DNA from 4 places in the Terribacillus sp. JSM ZJ617 genome. Region 3 is predicted to be linked to each of the others. Evidence: riboswitches for the same ligand, from Rfam matches in the RefSeq annotation. Region 3 holds a riboswitch; each other region holds the start of a gene.

Region 1 (4,217 bases), on a different contig from region 3:
TCATAGATGCGGACCATGAAGTATTTCCCGAAAGGAACGGATCCAATAAACCGATAACGTTTCGTCTCATCTAAATACATAGGCCACCTCCAACAAAAGTGTAGCATGTATCGACTCCCATATGCATATTTTCTCCATAATATACAGAAAACTTACATTTAATTAACTATTATAATCGAGGTGACTGCCTAGAAGGAGCGGCTCTGTTCGTCCGCTGTACCTGTAACAAGAACCCCTCTTCCGGGATAAGATTCCACATGATTACCACGCAGGTATGCACCAGTTATAGGTGACTGCTCATCACCTTTCAGCCTTATCGCTGAGGCATAATTTCCGCCGCCGCAGATGGTGTTCTGTATGACCAGGAAATTCTTGATAGGGTTGCTGCGCCCAGTAGGACGGTTCTTGCTGTCCGTGTCATTTCTGCCGTCTACATGATTTGGATGAATAGCAATCCCACCACCACATGATTCTATTCGATTATTGTAAAGAACAACATTCCGCCATGAATAAGCACGGACAGCCCATTGGAGCGTTTCCTTCATTACATTGTCTGTCACGAAAATACGTTCATGCCATCTGTCTGCTGTTGCAGAGTGTGATCCAATAGCCCTTCCCCAGCTTCCTTTTGTCTCAGACGGCCCAAAACTATTGTGATGAACCCAAATATCCTGACATGTTGTGTGGTCGAACACAGATCCTCCCCACGGGAAAACCCTGCGTGCTTTAGCTAAATCAAGCTGAATTGCTTCACTGTATGTGCGCTTTCCCCCACGGTCATCATAGCCGAGGAACTGACAATGGCGCACTTCGATATTACGTACAGCATTCAATTCGATTGCATGCCCTCCGCCATGTTCCACCAGCCGCAGCTGTTCGATAATCACATTCTCCGCATGCGCCAGCACAAAGCTAGTGCCTCCACGGTAGGCTGGGTAGTTTGCATCCCACGTTCCGCCTCGAATGATCAGATTGCCATTGCCGCTATAAGAACGCATTCGATTCCGCCTGCGTAAATTTAGCAGCATCGGTCCATGATGCTTTTTTCGGAATATAGAATTATCATCCGCCTCAAAGAACGTGTTTGGCTTGAGACGTAAAGGACGTCGCAGTGTGTAAAGTCCTGGCGGAAAGACAATATGTATGCCCTTCTTTCGATCAGCCAAGTTCAACAGCTGCTGAATACCTTTTGCATCATCATGTCTTCCATCCGCTCTGACCAGCGGGTGATCGGTTGCTACTACTGTATAAGCTGACTTTAACAATTCATCTAAATGATTGCTTGTTCGGCTTATGTCTCGAAGCTTTTCTGCCAGTTGACTGAAAACAGCTGGTAACTTTTGTTCCTTATCCATCCTGCCGCCTCCATTTCGTGAGTATTTTATCCATTAACCGAATTGGAAACGGCTTAATCATATGGAGAGCAACTTTATGGCAAGACCGCAAATGAACGAACAGGAAATCCTGACGCTTTTCCTGCTTTCGGAACGATATTAAAGATGAACGCACCTTTTTCTGGCAGCTGATCCAAGTTCGTCAGCAGCTCCACTTGATAGGAATCCTGTTCCAGCACATAATATTCACCAAGCAACGCACCGTTTTTCTGAAAATCGACTGCTGCATCCGTATCAAATGTCTCATGTCCTACCGCTTTGATATTACGTTCTTCATACAGGAATTTCAGACTATCCAGTGACCAGCCAGGGGAATGACTGTTTCCCTGTTCATCTTTATTATCCATCTGTTGCTGATTTGGCCAGCGCTTGCTCCAGTCCGTGCGTAAAGCAACAAACGTGCCAGGCTCAATCTTGCCATATTCTGATTCAAACGTCAGAATATCATCCACAGACAGTGAATAGTCATGATTTGCAGCAGCTTCTTTGGATTTATCAATTACAACAAGCGGTAATACCAATTCTTTCAGATCGAGTTCTTCTAAATATCGTGTATCCCGCACAAAGTGGATCGGTGCATCCAGATGCGTACCGTATTGTCCCGGAAAAGTAAAGCTCTGGGCGAAGAAGCCATCTTCATGGGAGAATAGTGTTTCGAACATTGCAGAATTGAATGCCGAGAAATGCGGAGACTCAGGACCAAATGTATGCGTCAGATCCACCCACTTCTTTTCTCTTAATACTTCCAACGCTTTACTCAATTCGTTTGACATAAACTCTCACCTCATATAATTAGTTTAAGAGAACACAAAAAACCTCTCCTAAATAAGAAGAGGTTTGCTACATTATGTAGTCCGATTCTTATCTAGTCTGGAATTAGCACAGTACATATAGTCTGTTGCTGAAGCTTCATTGGGCCAGTCCCTCCGCCTCTCTTGATAAGAGAATATTCTGTTAACTAATACTATATAGTAAAACCGCTTAACAGTTCAAGAAAATTAACTATAGCTAGTTATATATTTGGCGACTGCTATCATTGCTCGAGCCCACTATCCTCTTTGATGTTCATAACAATAGACATTCCCGCTAAATCGATTGTGATTAGCCTTACAGAAGGACTCTACCTTTTTAGAGACTGCGACATTACAGATGTAACATTTGGCATTGGTAGACTGTACAGCAGATGTCTCTTTATGTTTCTTCTGTTTCAACGCTTCAATATGCTCTTTTCTAATATTAGGATCCTTTATGTTCTTTTCACTTAATATACTGTGCATACGTGAAATATCTTCATCAGAGAATATAGGAGAATTGCTCTGTACTCTTAAAACATTCATTTTTCTGTTTATGTACTCCGATAATTCCGTATCATAAACGATGAGATCATTCGATTGAACTTTTCTCAGTTCTTCATTCACTTTAAACGTACATCTTCTAGTAAATGAGACAATGGAAACAATATTCGTGTCCTCTTCTAGTGATAGAATCGATTTTAGTGCTTGGACATGTCCATAATTTTGATGAAAAGGATTCATCATCGGAAACTTTCCATTCACACTCCACTTTTCTCTATTTCGATCACCATATATTGTTCCGGCGTAATTTTTTGTTTCAACTACAAATATCGCCCTAGAGGTAAAAATGAAGTGATCAATTTGTGAATATCCTGATTTAGCACGAGAATTAAGGATTAATACGTCACTTAAATAACGGCTGTCCTTAGGAAGCTGATCAAGCTGTATATTGATTTTGTACTCTCCAAGTTCGCCAATTCTGGTTGAATTTATTTTAGGTTTCTTTGCTTTTGATTCTGTTTTAGGTTTTTCCGATTTTACATTTGATTTCTGTGACTTAGATTTTTTACCAAACAACTTTTGAAACAGTTTAATCAGCCTCTTTTCAATTACCACATTCAAATCTGCAGTTGTAAAAAATATAATATAATAGGATAACCTTACCATAGTTTAAATGTAATAATATGTATTAAATTAGATAAATAAAAAAGGAACACCTTATAATAAGGTTATTCCCTTTTTCACAATTCATGTTAACCCATATAAACACTGTCACACGTCCCAGCCTGCGGCTCATAAAAACAATGGTCTTTAAATTGACCCGCAAAAGGCTGACCGTACCATGTCGGAGGGCATGGTGCATACGGGTTAAAATACCAAAGCGCGTACGCAGCAGGCTGTTGTCTCCAGGATTTCAGATTCCTTTCTGCCAATCTTCTTTCCTGCTCACGTGCTCGCTGGTAAAACACATTTCCTTTCTGAACAGCCTCAAATGAGTAATTCCCGCCTTGTATTTGGAAAATAACATCGTTAATCGATCTTACATCTGCAAAATCCAAACAATCAGCTACAGCACGATTTACAATGACATTCCCTACAAACAGCATTCCCAGCTGCCCTTCCCCTTCGGCTTCTGCACGCATCATTCTAGCCATCAAATCAATGTCCGAACTATTGTATTGTACTCTCGCCATGTTATCACCCCACATACAGCGTATGAAAAAGACCCGCTTTCATGTCATTGTATTAGAGGAGGGCTTAGTCATATGTGTGGAAAATTCATTTTTTCTCCCATTCCACACCAGTGTTTTCTATAGGACCAGATAAAATCAATTATGTTCTGCTGCAAAATAGGCTTCCAGCCACGTATCAGCCATCAGTCTATTACCGGCGTCCGTCATATGCACACCGTCTGTTGTCAAATCCGTTTGCGCCGTTTGCAAAAAGGCGGTATGAGTCGGGACGAGTCTCGCGCCATACTTTGCAGCCAATTCCCTTACAATTTCTACATAAGGAATCAACATTTGAT
Region 2 (4,217 bases), on a different contig from region 3:
AATAAGAATCCTGATAGCGGTGCTTGCAGATTGATAACAGGATTTACTGTGACATTGTACTTGAATTCCCTTTCCACATAATCAAATTCCAATTCTTTTTTCGGTTCCTGTGTCTTGTTGATACTGCATAGCAGGAAGGAGTGGGAGTACATTGTATCATTGGCGCTTTCCTCTTGATCATCACCCTGGCGTTTCTGGGCTTTCAGGTATTCTGCCTTGATGAATGAGATGACCACATCATGCTCATACTGTCTGTCTTCCAGCATCTTAGCAACAAGCTTCAGCATGTCGTTCGTCCATTCTTCTACATCATTTGTTAGTAAGCCGCGGTGCAGGATGAATTGGCTGCTGTCCTCCACATCCCGTTTGAATTTCAGTTCAAATAGTTTCTCATCAGGCTGACCTGCTAGTACTTTTTTGAAATTGCCCAAGAACAACTCCTGTTGATCTTCATCCAGCATGCCAAACGGCATACTTTCGTGATGATAGATGTCACTGGATTCTTTCATGATATATACGTTGAAAATATCAGAGATTTTAAGTTTATCATTGCCTTTTTTAAATTGCCTGCGAATCGTTGCGATGTCCTTTTTATTCATATCGTTTCCCGTTCCTTATTGATAGAGTGAAAAGCATGTTCACTTATTTTAACATAGAGATAGATTGCGAAACGGGACTTTTAATGTAGGTTTTTGAAATAAATAAGATTAGAAGTTCAAGTAATGAGTATAAGGAGTTTCAAATGAAGCCAAATACTAAGAGATGATTTGCTTCTAAACAAACGAGGAAAATCTAGTTTTATTTTTGTGAAAGAAATAGAGAGCTAAAAAAATAGTATAAATAATCTGCTATCATGGAAGCTTATTAAGTTAAAACAGCCCATATCAAATGGGCTGTGTCACATCTTCCAGTGCTGCTTCTTTCTCACGTACAAGTGGAATGACTTCACGGCCGAAGCGCTCCAGATCTTCTTCGTAATGGAAATGGCCAGTTAAGACGAGGTCAACACCAATTTGTTTAAGACGAATGATCTGGTCAGCTACCTGTTCTGCCGTACCTATCAGACCGGTTTTGAAACCGTCATTATATTGAACAAGATCCTCATAGGAAGAGTCTGCCCACATGCCTTGCTTGCTTTGGGTTGCTTGACCAGCGTCCTTGACGGACTCACGAAAGCCTTCGACTGCTTCCGTATCGGCATGGCTCACAATATCACGAAGCAGGGATACAGCTTCTTCTTCTGTGTCACGGACGATGGCGAAGCCGTTTACAGCGAACTTTACATCACGGCCTTGATTGGCTGCACGGGCTTTCACGTCTTGGATTTGCTGCTGGAAGCCTTCGAGTGTATTGCCGTTCATGAAATAATAATCGGAAACACGAGCAGCCATGTCACGAGCCACATCGGAATTGCCGCCTTGGAATATCGGAATCTGCTTTTCTGGTTTTGGTTTCAAAGGGGCGTCTGATAGCCTGTAAAAGTCTCCTCGATAGGTAGCTTGTTCTTCCTCCCACAATGCCCGGAGCACACGGATGAACTCTTCGGAACGCCGGTATCGTTCATCATGATCGAGCCAATGCTCGCCGTAGCTGATGAATTCCTGTTTGAACCAGCCGCTGACAACATTGACAGCGGCGCGACCTCCGCTAATATGGTCCAGTGTAGCGAGCATTTTGGCGTAGACGCCTGGATGCCAAAGACCTGGATGGACTGCCGAGATTAGGTTCAATTTTTCGGTGACGCTTGCTAGGGCAGAGGCGAGGGTTATTGCTTCGAGCTGTTTATCAGCGCCGTAGCTTGCGATAAAACGTGTTTGCAGAAGGGCATATTCAAAGCCGTTCTGCTCAGCGATTTGCGCGTAGCGTTTGTTCGCTGCAAAACTCCAGTCCGTTTTCTGCGGCAGCTTGGATATGACTAGCCCGCCGCTCACATTCGGTACCCAATATGCAAATTTCACTTTCGTCATCCTTTACCCTCCAGCAGCTCACTTATCAAGAGTGTACGAAAACAGCCCTTCTCCATAAAAGAGAAGGGCTGCGGGTATGTAACTACCATCCGTTCACGCTTCTCATCTTCAGGATGTAATATCCTTCTGAAATTGGCACCGTGCTGGTAACAGTCGGTTGCCGAGGCTTCACTGGGTCAGTCCCTCCGCCTCTCTTGATAAGAAAACTATTTTTTTAGTGATTGTAAACAAAGTATTCAGACTTGTCAACCTAGTTTGTGCAATTGCTGGATTGTTCTGTTAAGCTGGAGGTAGAAAGACACTTTCGCTTTGTATTAGAGGAGGATAACCAATGAAAAAAATCATTAACCGACCAGAGGATGTTGTCCTGGAGATGTGTCACGGGCTGGTATTGGCTCACCCGGAACTCGAATTATTGAAGAAGTATAAAGTGATCAAACGAAAACAATTACAGACAAATAAGGTTACCTTAATCAGTGGGGGAGGAAGCGGGCATGAGCCTGCCCATGCAGGCTTTGTCGGGGAAGGCATGCTGGATGCAGCGGTATGTGGCGATATGTTTGCTTCGCCTTCCCAAATACAAGTTTATCAAGCTATCAAGGAGACGGCAGGAGAGAAAGGTACGCTTCTTATCATCAAGAATTACAGCGGGGATATTATGAACTTCAAGAACGCGGCCCACCTCGCTAAGGAAGATGGGCTGGAAGTGGATCATGTGAAGGTAGATGATGATATCGCAGTGGAGGATAGTCTGTATACAGTTGGAAGACGTGGTGTTGCTGGAGTCGTACTTGTACATAAAGTCGCTGGAGCAGCTGCGGCTGAAGGGCGTGACTTACAGCAGGTAAAAGCGGTAGCGGAAAAAGCTGTCTCTCGGACACGCAGTATCGGTGTTGCTTTGACATCCTGCACATTGCCAGGTGGTGAACCGACCTTCAAGCTTGCAGAGGATGAAATGGAGTATGGCGTCGGTATCCATGGGGAACCTGGTATCCGACGGGAAAAGGTTCTATCAGCCAACGAATTAGCCAAACGGATGGTCGAGGATCTGCTGAAGGAAGGACAGCCAGAGGAAGATGCGGCTTTATTGATTAACGGATTTGGCGGAACACCATTACAAGAATTGTATCTGTTCAATCAATCTGTCAATCGTGAGCTTGCTGAACGGAATATCAAAATAAATCGGATATTCGTAGGCAACTATATGACTAGTATCGATATGGCAGGTGTGTCGGTAACGATTATGTCACTTGATGATGAGCTGCGCACTCTGCTCTCCAGTGAATCAGATACACCAGCTCTCAAGATTGACGGACCTGTGGAGCAGCCAGCGTTTTCCAGTTTTAAGGAAGCAGCAGACAATGCGGATGTTTCTTATCAGGTAGAAACAGACAGCGCGTATGCACAAGTAAAAGAGGACTCTATTACACTGGAAAACATCATCTACTTAGTGGATAAAATGAGCGAAATTATCATTGAAAATGAAGCTGCCTTCAACAAGCTTGATACCCACGCTGGAGATGGGGATTTCGGTAATAGTGTGGCAAAAGGCTTCCGTCAATTGAAACGGGAATGGAAACATATTCTTGATGAAGACAACCTTACGATTGGCAGCTTCCTTGATGCCTCTTCCATGGTGATCATGGAGCATTGCGGTGGTGCTTCAGGACCAATATGGGGTGGCGCGTTCCGTGCTGCCGGAAAAGCAGCTGGTGAGAAGAAAGAGCTCACTGTAACAGAATTCGCAGATATCCTGCAGCATGTCGTAACGGCAATCCAGGATATTGGAGAACGCTCCTTTGGTCGCGGAGCTGAGGTCGGGGATAAGACATTGATTGATGCACTCGCACCATGTGCGGATAGCTGGAAGCAGAGTGCTGCAGCTAATGAAGATGTAAAGACAGCCTTCAAAAAAGGCGCAGAGGCTGCTGTTACTGGTGCGGAGAATACGAAGGAAATCGTTGCACGGATGGGACGTGCTGGAACGGTAGGAGAGCGCAGTCTTGGTTATCCGGATGCAGGCGCGCATGCACTGGGTGTCATTTTTACTAAATTAGCTGCTGCATTGAAATAATCCTATGCAGCAGAGAGTGAGTTTCCTAGATTAGTTCAGGTTTTGGATTGCTTTGGTTAGTATGTAGTATATCTTTGTCAAAAACCTTGTAAAGGGAGGGTGACAAAAGCTATCTTTTCCCGACAAACTAGGCCTTTCTTTCCCAATCCAGATAGACAGGAATCTGACAGAAAATC
Region 3 (4,217 bases):
AGTATGTCGGTCAGTACTTCGTAGCTGGCAAGGCTGGACATATCGTAAAGAATGTCTATTATGCCATCATTTCGGAACTGAAAAAGAAATCCAATTACTTGGAAACATATGGACCAGTACTGGTCGAGAAGTTCCCTTCCCATCTGGCACAGCATGCAGAATATAGCTTTATGATGAAAGATAAGGTGCTGCCTAGTGCATTGCACCATATAGATAAGTTTGAAAAGACAATGTAAAAGAACTGCCCCGATTATGGGGCAGTTCTTTTTATCTGTATAGCGGTCCTGCTTGGCGGACAGTTTCATCAATGAAATCGAATTTAGCAAAATTTTGATGGAATTTTACTGCAAGTTCTTGTGCCTTCGCTTTGTAAGCAGCTTTATCCTCCCATGCATTTTCCGGCATCAGCAGCTCTGCTGGCACATTTGCAATAGAAACAGGAACATGCAGGCCGAAGATCGGATCTTGCGTAGTCTCTGTATCATGCAGTTCTCCGCTGAGAGCAGCCTGAACCATTGCTCTTGTAAAGGCAAGCTTCATTCGGGAACCGGAGTGATAATCTCCACCCGTCCAGCCGGTATTGACTAGATATACCTCTGCTTGATGCTCACTGATTTTTTCCCCGAGCATATCAGCATAAACAGAAGGTGCCAGCGGCAGGAATGGAGCACCGAAGCAAGTCGAGAATGTTGCTTCAGGTTCTGTGACGCCTCGCTCTGTTCCGGCAAGCTTGCTCGTATAGCCGCTAAGGAAGTGATACATTGCCTGTTCAGTTGTCAGTTTACTGATTGGCGGCAGGACGCCGGTCGCATCTGCTGTCAGGAAGACGATTGTTTTTGGATGACCTGCCAAGCTCTTCGGCAGACTGCCCTTGATGTAGTCAATCGGGTAAGCTGCACGTGTGTTTTCCGTTACAGATCCATCTTCATAATCACAAACACCAGCTTCATCAACTGCTACATTTTCAAGAATCGTACCGAATTTAATGGCGCCATGAATTTCCGGCTCTTTTTCAGCGGAAAGATTGATGCACTTAGCGTAACAGCCGCCTTCGATATTGAAGATACCATCAGGTGACCAGCCGTGTTCGTCATCCCCGATCAAAGGTCTGTTCGGATCAGCTGATAGTGTCGTCTTACCTGTTCCGGATAAACCGAAGAAGAGGGCTGTATCATTATCAGGTCCGACGTTGGCTGAGCAGTGCATCGGAAGGATCTCCTGCTGCGGCAGGAGAAAATTCATTACAGAGAAAATGGATTTCTTCATTTCCCCGGCATATTCTGTACCGCCTATCACGATTACGCGCTGTTTGAAAGAGACGATTACAAATGCTTCTGAATTAGTGCCATCGACTAGCGGATCTGCTTTTACACCAGGAGCAGAGATGACAGTGAATGCAGGTTTATGTGCAGCCAGCTCTTCTTCACTCGGCCGGATGAACAATTGGTGGGCAAACAGATTATGCCAAGCGTATTCATTGATTACCTGTATCGGAAGGTGGTAGCGTTCATCAGCTCCGGCAAAGCCTTGGAATGAGAAAACTTCTTCCTGCGCCTGCAGGTAGTCGACGACTTTACCTAATAAGTGTTCGAATATTTCTTCGCTGATAGGCTGGTTGACTTTTCCCCAGTCCACTTTGTTTTCGGAAAGCTCGTCTTTGACGATGAATTTATCTTTTGGTGAGCGGCCGGTATATTTTCCTGTCGCAGCCCGCAGAGCACCAGTCTTTGTCAGACGTGCTTCCTGGCGGGACAATGCCGCCTCCGTCAGCTGAGCCGCGGATAAGTTTTTTCTTACATTGGATTGGGAGCGCATTTCTTCTAACGCTGTTAATGCGTGCATCATTCGCATCTGGATCCCGCCTTTTTTAAATTTTTAATTAGTATAACACATTAAAATATTAATACATACTATTTTAAAATGCAATCAATAAGCGGATGCTTTATCGAATAATAATTCCTAGTTTTTTAGTTGGTATTAACATGATTTTGTTGACTTCTGTAGGCTGTTCCGATAACATAGTTGCGAACGGAAAACACTCTTATTCAGAGTAGGCGGAGGGACAGGCCCTAAGAAACCCGGCAACCGTCACATTTGTGAAATGGTGCTCAACCTGAGCAAGGGATACCTTGAACGATAAGAGAGGGAATAAGCCATCCTTCTGTTATGATGGAAGGTTTTTTTTATGTAACGGCTTAATAACAGAAAAAGAGCAATACTATTGGTAGTGCTCTTTCAACCTTCACCCATTATCAAGTTTCTTAATAACATACTTGGAAAGAGTAAAACTTCCGTATTAATCGTAGTTGAAGGGGGATTTGGCAGAATGACTGCTAATCGTCGATTATTTACCTCAGAATCCGTTACTGAAGGCCATCCGGATAAAATCTGTGACCAGATTTCGGATGCTATATTAGATGAAATACTAGCTAAGGATCCGAATGCCCGTGTTGCTTGTGAGACGACTGTTACGACAGGTCTTGTACTTGTTGCAGGTGAAATCACAACAAGCGCTTATGTTGATATCCAAAGCATCGTCCGTAAAACAATCAAGGAAATTGGTTATACACGTGCGAAATATGGCTTTGATGCTGATACATGTGCTGTATTGACAGCAATCGATGAGCAATCTCCAGATATCGCAGGCGGTGTCGATCAGGCGCTTGAGGCTCGTGAAGGGCTGATGACAGACGAAGAAATCGATGCAATCGGCGCAGGTGACCAAGGCTTGATGTTTGGCTATGCAAGCAATGAAACACCAGAATACATGCCTCTGCCAATTTCACTGGCGCACCGTCTATCCAAGCAATTGGCGAAGATACGGAAAGATGAAACTGTGGATTACTTGCGTCCGGATGGGAAAACACAAGTAACGGTAGAATATGATGAAAACGATCATCCAGTACGTATTGATACGATTGTCATCTCCACGCAGCATCATCCGGAAGTCGAGCAATCTCAGATCCACGCTGATTTGAAAGAGCTTGTTATCAAACCTGTTGTTCCAGCGGAATTGCTGGACGAAAATACGAAATACATCATCAATCCGACAGGTCGTTTCGTTATCGGCGGGCCGCAAGGTGATGCAGGTCTGACTGGCCGTAAAATCATCGTTGATACGTATGGCGGCTATGCTCGTCACGGGGGCGGAGCATTCAGCGGGAAAGATGCTACGAAAGTGGACCGTTCCGGTGCTTATGCAGCACGTTATGTGGCGAAGAACATTGTTGCAGCAGGTCTTGCTGATAAATGTGAAGTACAGCTTGCTTATGCAATCGGTGTTGCTGAACCAGTTTCCATCAGTATCGATACTTTCGGAACAAGCAAACAATCCGAAGAGGCATTGGTAAAAGCAGTACGCGATCTATTCGATCTTCGTCCTGCCGGCATCATCAAAATGCTGAACCTGCGTCAGCCAATCTACAAAGATACAGCTGCATACGGTCACTTCGGACGTACAGATAAAAACTTCCCTTGGGAGCAGACTGACAAAGCAGTACAGCTGGAAAGCTATACATTTGCATAATCTGCTTGAAAGGCAAGAGCGATAATTACGCTCTTGCTTTTTTTTGTGTCGGCGCCCATAATCTTCCTTCAAGAACCGAATTGTTTTATGCTATAATTAATGGCTAGAAGTAATGAAAGAGAGGCTAATAAGTAAATGTGTGGTTTGATTGGCGTAATTAGAAAGAACGTAAAACAACTAACGCAAGCTGATAAGGATAAATTCAAACAACAGAACAACATCATCACGCACCGCGGTCCGGATGATGAAGGATATTACCATGACGAGCATGTATCATTCGGTTTCCGCCGCTTGAGTATTATTGATATCGAGGCTGGTGTCCAGCCATTAAGCTATGACGACGAAAAAATCTGGATGGTCTTCAACGGAGAAATCTACAACTATGTAGAGCTTCGTGAAGAATTGCTGAAAAAAGGCGCAGAGTTCAAAACGGAATCCGATACCGAGGTCATCGCTGCGATGTACCATACATACGGAACGGAAGCATTTAAAGAGCTTCGCGGTATGTTCAGCATCTTGCTATGGGATAAAGAAAAGAAAACACTTTTCGGAGCACGTGATCCATTCGGCATCAAACCGCTCTTTTATAAGGAGACAGAAGATGAGATTTTCTTCGCTTCTGAGAAGAAGAGCATCACACTTCTGGAAGAATCAGAAACAGTTGATACCGAAGCGCTGCAGCATTATTTGA
Region 4 (4,217 bases), 840 kb from region 3:
ACGTGGCTGCTGGAACCCAATGAGACATTTCAAACACCAGAAGCAGTGCTTGTTTATGCAGCGGATGGTTTGGGAGGAATGTCGCAAACGCTGCATGGGTTCTATCAGCAGCATCTAGTAAGAGGAGAATACAGAGATAAAGAGCGGCCGATTCTGATTAATAACTGGGAAGCGACGTATTTTGATTTTGATGCTGATAAAATTGAGGCAATCGCTAAGGCTGGCAGTGAGCTAGGAATCGAGCTTTTCGTATTGGATGATGGCTGGTTCAAAAAACGGAATTCAGATTCCACATCATTGGGAGATTGGTTTGTCGATAAAACGAAGCTGCCGAATGGACTTGAAGATGTGGCGAAACGTGTAAACGATTTAGATATGCAATTTGGACTTTGGTTCGAGCCGGAAATGGTATCGGTGGACAGTGATTTGTACCGTGAGCATCCTGACTGGTGTCTGCATGTGCCGGATCGATATCGTACGGAAAGCCGTGATCAGCTCGTGCTCGATTTTTCAAGACAGGACGTTCGGGAGGAGATTATTAAGCGAGTAGCAGCCATCTTGGAAAGTGCCCCAATCACTTATGTGAAATGGGATATGAACCGTCATCTGTCTGAGGTTGGTTCTGCCTTGCTTCCTCCTGAGCGTCAGCGGGAAACGGCACATCGACATATTCTCGGAGTCTATGAAGTGATGGATAAGATCACTTCCCGTTTTCCGCAGATTCTGTTTGAAAGCTGCTCAGGCGGCGGCGGCCGCTATGACCCGGGAATTCTGTATTACATGCCACAAACATGGACAAGTGATAATACAGATGCTGTCTCAAGGCTTAAAATTCAGCATACTACAAGTTTGCTTTATCCCATTGCTTCGATGGGTGCCCATGTATCCGATGTTCCGAACCATCAAGTACACCGATTTACTTCATTGGAGATGCGGGGTGACGTCGCGATGGCAGGGAATCTGGGATACGAGCTGGACCTCACAAAGCTTAGTCCTGAGGAGAAGGAAGTCGTCAAGCAGCAGATTAACACCTATAAGGAGATTCGCAGACTTGTTCAGTTCGGTCGATTCTATCGGCTGAAAAGTCCTTTTGAAGGCAATGAAACTGCTTGGATGTTTGTTAACGAAGATAAAACAGAAGCTTTTGTCTGCTATTATCGTGTTCTGGCAGAGCCAGCAGCACCACTCGCTTCTTTACGGATGAAGGGATTGGATGAAGCTAAAAACTACAGAATCAATGGTACGGAAGAAATATATAGTGGTGATGAACTGGCGTACAGCGGTATTCGTGTACCTGCAGACCTTATTGGGGATTTTGTGAGTTACACTTGGCACCTAACAGCTGAATAACATTGAAAGTCGCATTTTTGATGCGACTTTTTTATTAGGCTGTATAGGAAAACAGGCTTGGCTATCGTATACTTTAGCTACTATTCCAAACTAGCCAATATGCGTCTTATTATGATTGAAAGGCTGTGAAGCACCCTTTTTCTAAAATGCATAAACAGCTAACGCAAGCTGGCCACAGCAAGGGATTATCCAATACCAGAAAAAAGAATTTTAAAAAAGTGATTGACTTTCAATCTGCAATCCCATAACATGGTAATCAAATCTTACAACTGCATACTTGTTTTATTCTTATCCAGAGAGACCGAGGGATCAGGCCCTATGACGTCTCGGCAACGGGTTTATTATTAAATACCGTGCCAATTCCTGCAAACGCTCATGAGCGTTTGGAAGATGAGAATGAGGAAGTTTCATACGTGGAGCCCTCTTTTTCTGGATAAGGAAAAGAGGGCTCTTTTGTGTTGATGGGAGGAAAATGATGATTACTTTCAAGGATGTTTCAAAGACATTTACAATCGGAAAACGGGAAGTGCATGCTGTTAGAAATGTGAATCTGACAATCGAGGAAGGAGAGATATTCGGCATTATCGGCTTTAGCGGAGCCGGTAAAAGTACCTTGCTCAGGCTTGTCAATGTACTGGAAAATCCGACAGCAGGTTCGGTGGAAGTGCAAGGTGTGGATTTAGCCAGTCTTCGTCCTAGTGAAGTTCGGAAAGTACGCCGCAGGATAGGGATGATCTTTCAAAATTTCAATCTGTTAACCTCGCGGACTGTTGCTGGTAATGTTGCTTATCCTTTGAAACTGGCAAAAATGCCGCGAGCTAAAATAAAAGAGAGAGTGAATGAACTTCTCCATTTCGTCGGACTGTCGGATAAAGCAAAGGATTATCCGGAACAGCTGTCAGGAGGACAAAAGCAGCGAGTTGGCATTGCCAGAGCATTAGCCACATCACCGGATATTCTGATTTGTGATGAAGCAACTTCGGCACTGGATCCTGATACAACAGGTGAAATTCTTCGTCTACTTAAAAAGGTGAACAAGGAATTCGGTATTACAATTCTGCTGATCACGCATGAGATGCATGTGATTCAAGCTATCTGTGACAAGGTTGCTGTTATGGAGGATGGAGAGGTTATAGAAACTGGCGGTGTATTCGATACATTCACAAGTCCTGTCCACCAGACGACAAAACGTTTTATCCGCTCCGTTCAGCAGGATCTCCCATCTCCATCGTTATTAGATGAGTGGCGGCAAAAAGGCGGGAAGCAGCTGTACAGAATCATTTTCAAAGGAGAGGTGGCAAGCGATCCAGTCTTATCCCGGGTAACAAGAAAGCACGATATTGACGTGAATATCGTCTATGGTTCCGTCCAAGAAATCCAGGCAAAATTCTACGGCAATTTGCTTGTCAGCTTTGACGGTGACGAAGGTAAAACAGCCGGTGCTGTAAGGGAATTGGAAGAGATCGTACAAATAGAGGAGGTGGATGTGGCATGGGCGTAGATTGGCAAACTTTTTGGCCGCGTATTGTCGAGGCGACTGGTCAGACGATTCTGATGGTGGCTGTCACATTGGTCATAGGTTCTATATTCGGCATCATTCTCGGACTTCTACTATTCATAACCCGTAAAGGAAACATTCTGGAAAATGCGTTCCTTTTTCAAATTATCAACTTCCTGATCAACATTATCCGCCCGATCCCCTTCATTATATTCCTAGTCGCGATCAGTCCGCTGACCAGAGAGGTGATTGGCACGACCATCGGTACATGGGCCGCGATCTTCCCGATGAGCATCGCAGCTGCATTCAGCATCGCACGAGTTGTAGAAAATAACTTCATCAGTATTGACCCGGGTGTCATCGAGGCAGCTAAGGCCATGGGAGCCAGTCCTCTTCAGATAATCTTTACCATCTTGATTCCGGAAGCTCTCGGTCCGCTCGTTCTCGGATTGACGTTCATTACCATCAGTTTGATTGATTTCTCGGCAATGGCAGGAACGGTCGGCGGCGGGGGTCTCGGACATGTAGCGATGACATATGGCTACCAGCGGTTTGATACGAGCGTCATGATTGTTACAGTCGTTATCTTAATTGTGCTTGTCCAGCTTGCCCAATGGGTCGGCAATACACTTTCAAGAAAAATTTTAAGGAGATGATCGACATGAAAAAAGCTCTACTTGGAATCGTTTCGTTAGCCTTTGTATTTATCCTTGCAGCGTGTGGGAGCAGCTCAGCAGATGGCAGCCAAACAGTGAAAATCGGTGTAACAGGTTCTGATGGGGATCAATGGCCAATTTTGAAGGAAAAGGCGAAGGAAGAGGGCATCAATATCGAACTTGTGGAATTCTCTGACTATACACTGCCAAACCAAGCGTTGGCCAACGGTGAAATCGACATGAACTCATTCCAGCATATCGCCTTCCTGAGTCAATATGCCAAAGAAAATGGCGATACTATTGTACCAATCGGTTCGACAGTCATTGCCCCAATTGGAGCTTATTCAGAGAAAATCGAAAGCCTTGATGAACTGAAGGAAGGCGATAAGATTGCTATCCCGGATGATCCATCTAACCAAGCTAGATCACTGCGGGCTTTGGAAGCAGCTGGCGTTATAAAATTAGCGGATGACTTTGGCCAGTTCGGAGATCCATCCAAAATTGTAGAGAATCCGAAGAACATTGAAATCGTACCTGTTGTTGCCCAGCAAACTCCACGTGTCTTGCCGGATGTAGCAGCATCTTTCATCAATAATGGCATAGCAGGTCAGGCAGGTCTCGATCCGAAGGAGGATCCAATCTATTTGGAAAATGCCAATGACGACAGCATTACACCTTTTGTAAATGTCTTCGCAGTTAATAAGAAAGACGAG

What was found. A riboswitch is a leader RNA that binds a small molecule or an ion and turns the genes downstream of it on or off. The one in region 3 is predicted to bind S-adenosylmethionine.
Region 1: linked by a shared signal. The riboswitch ahead of ACH6C1_RS10585 (cyclase family protein) and the one ahead of metK (methionine adenosyltransferase) in region 3 are both predicted to bind S-adenosylmethionine.
Region 2: linked by a shared signal. The riboswitch ahead of sfnG (dimethylsulfone monooxygenase SfnG) and the one ahead of metK (methionine adenosyltransferase) in region 3 are both predicted to bind S-adenosylmethionine.
Region 4: linked by a shared signal. The riboswitch ahead of ACH6C1_RS01955 (methionine ABC transporter ATP-binding protein) and the one ahead of metK (methionine adenosyltransferase) in region 3 are both predicted to bind S-adenosylmethionine.

The regions. Positions count from the first base shown of each region.
Region 1 is NZ_JBISEQ010000002.1:845,625-849,841, forward strand. Features, by position in the region: gene ACH6C1_RS10575 (hypothetical protein) at 1-80, opposite strand, end outside; gene ACH6C1_RS10580 (glycosyl hydrolase family 28-related protein) at 189-1,355, opposite strand; gene ACH6C1_RS10585 (cyclase family protein) at 1,430-2,167, opposite strand; SAM riboswitch class I at 2,253-2,339, opposite strand; gene ACH6C1_RS10590 (nuclease-related domain-containing protein) at 2,444-3,304, opposite strand; gene ACH6C1_RS10595 (cell wall hydrolase) at 3,442-3,882, opposite strand; gene ACH6C1_RS10600 (SGNH/GDSL hydrolase family protein) at 4,018-4,217, opposite strand, start outside.
Region 2 is NZ_JBISEQ010000003.1:10,486-14,702, forward strand. Features, by position in the region: gene ACH6C1_RS11570 (DUF4317 domain-containing protein) at 1-599, opposite strand, end outside; gene sfnG (dimethylsulfone monooxygenase SfnG) at 885-1,967, opposite strand; SAM riboswitch class I at 2,067-2,171, opposite strand; gene dhaK (dihydroxyacetone kinase subunit DhaK) at 2,299-4,041, shown strand.
Region 3 is NZ_JBISEQ010000001.1:1,227,205-1,231,421, forward strand. Features, by position in the region: gene ytkD (RNA deprotection pyrophosphohydrolase) at 1-236, shown strand, start outside; gene pckA (phosphoenolpyruvate carboxykinase (ATP)) at 268-1,851, opposite strand; SAM riboswitch class I at 2,039-2,143, shown strand; gene metK (methionine adenosyltransferase) at 2,327-3,526, shown strand; gene asnB (asparagine synthase (glutamine-hydrolyzing)) at 3,662-4,217, shown strand, end outside.
Region 4 is NZ_JBISEQ010000001.1:391,738-395,954, forward strand. Features, by position in the region: gene ACH6C1_RS01950 (alpha-galactosidase) at 1-1,350, shown strand, start outside; SAM riboswitch class I at 1,636-1,747, shown strand; gene ACH6C1_RS01955 (methionine ABC transporter ATP-binding protein) at 1,826-2,851, shown strand; gene ACH6C1_RS01960 (methionine ABC transporter permease) at 2,842-3,504, shown strand; gene ACH6C1_RS01965 (MetQ/NlpA family ABC transporter substrate-binding protein) at 3,510-4,217, shown strand, end outside.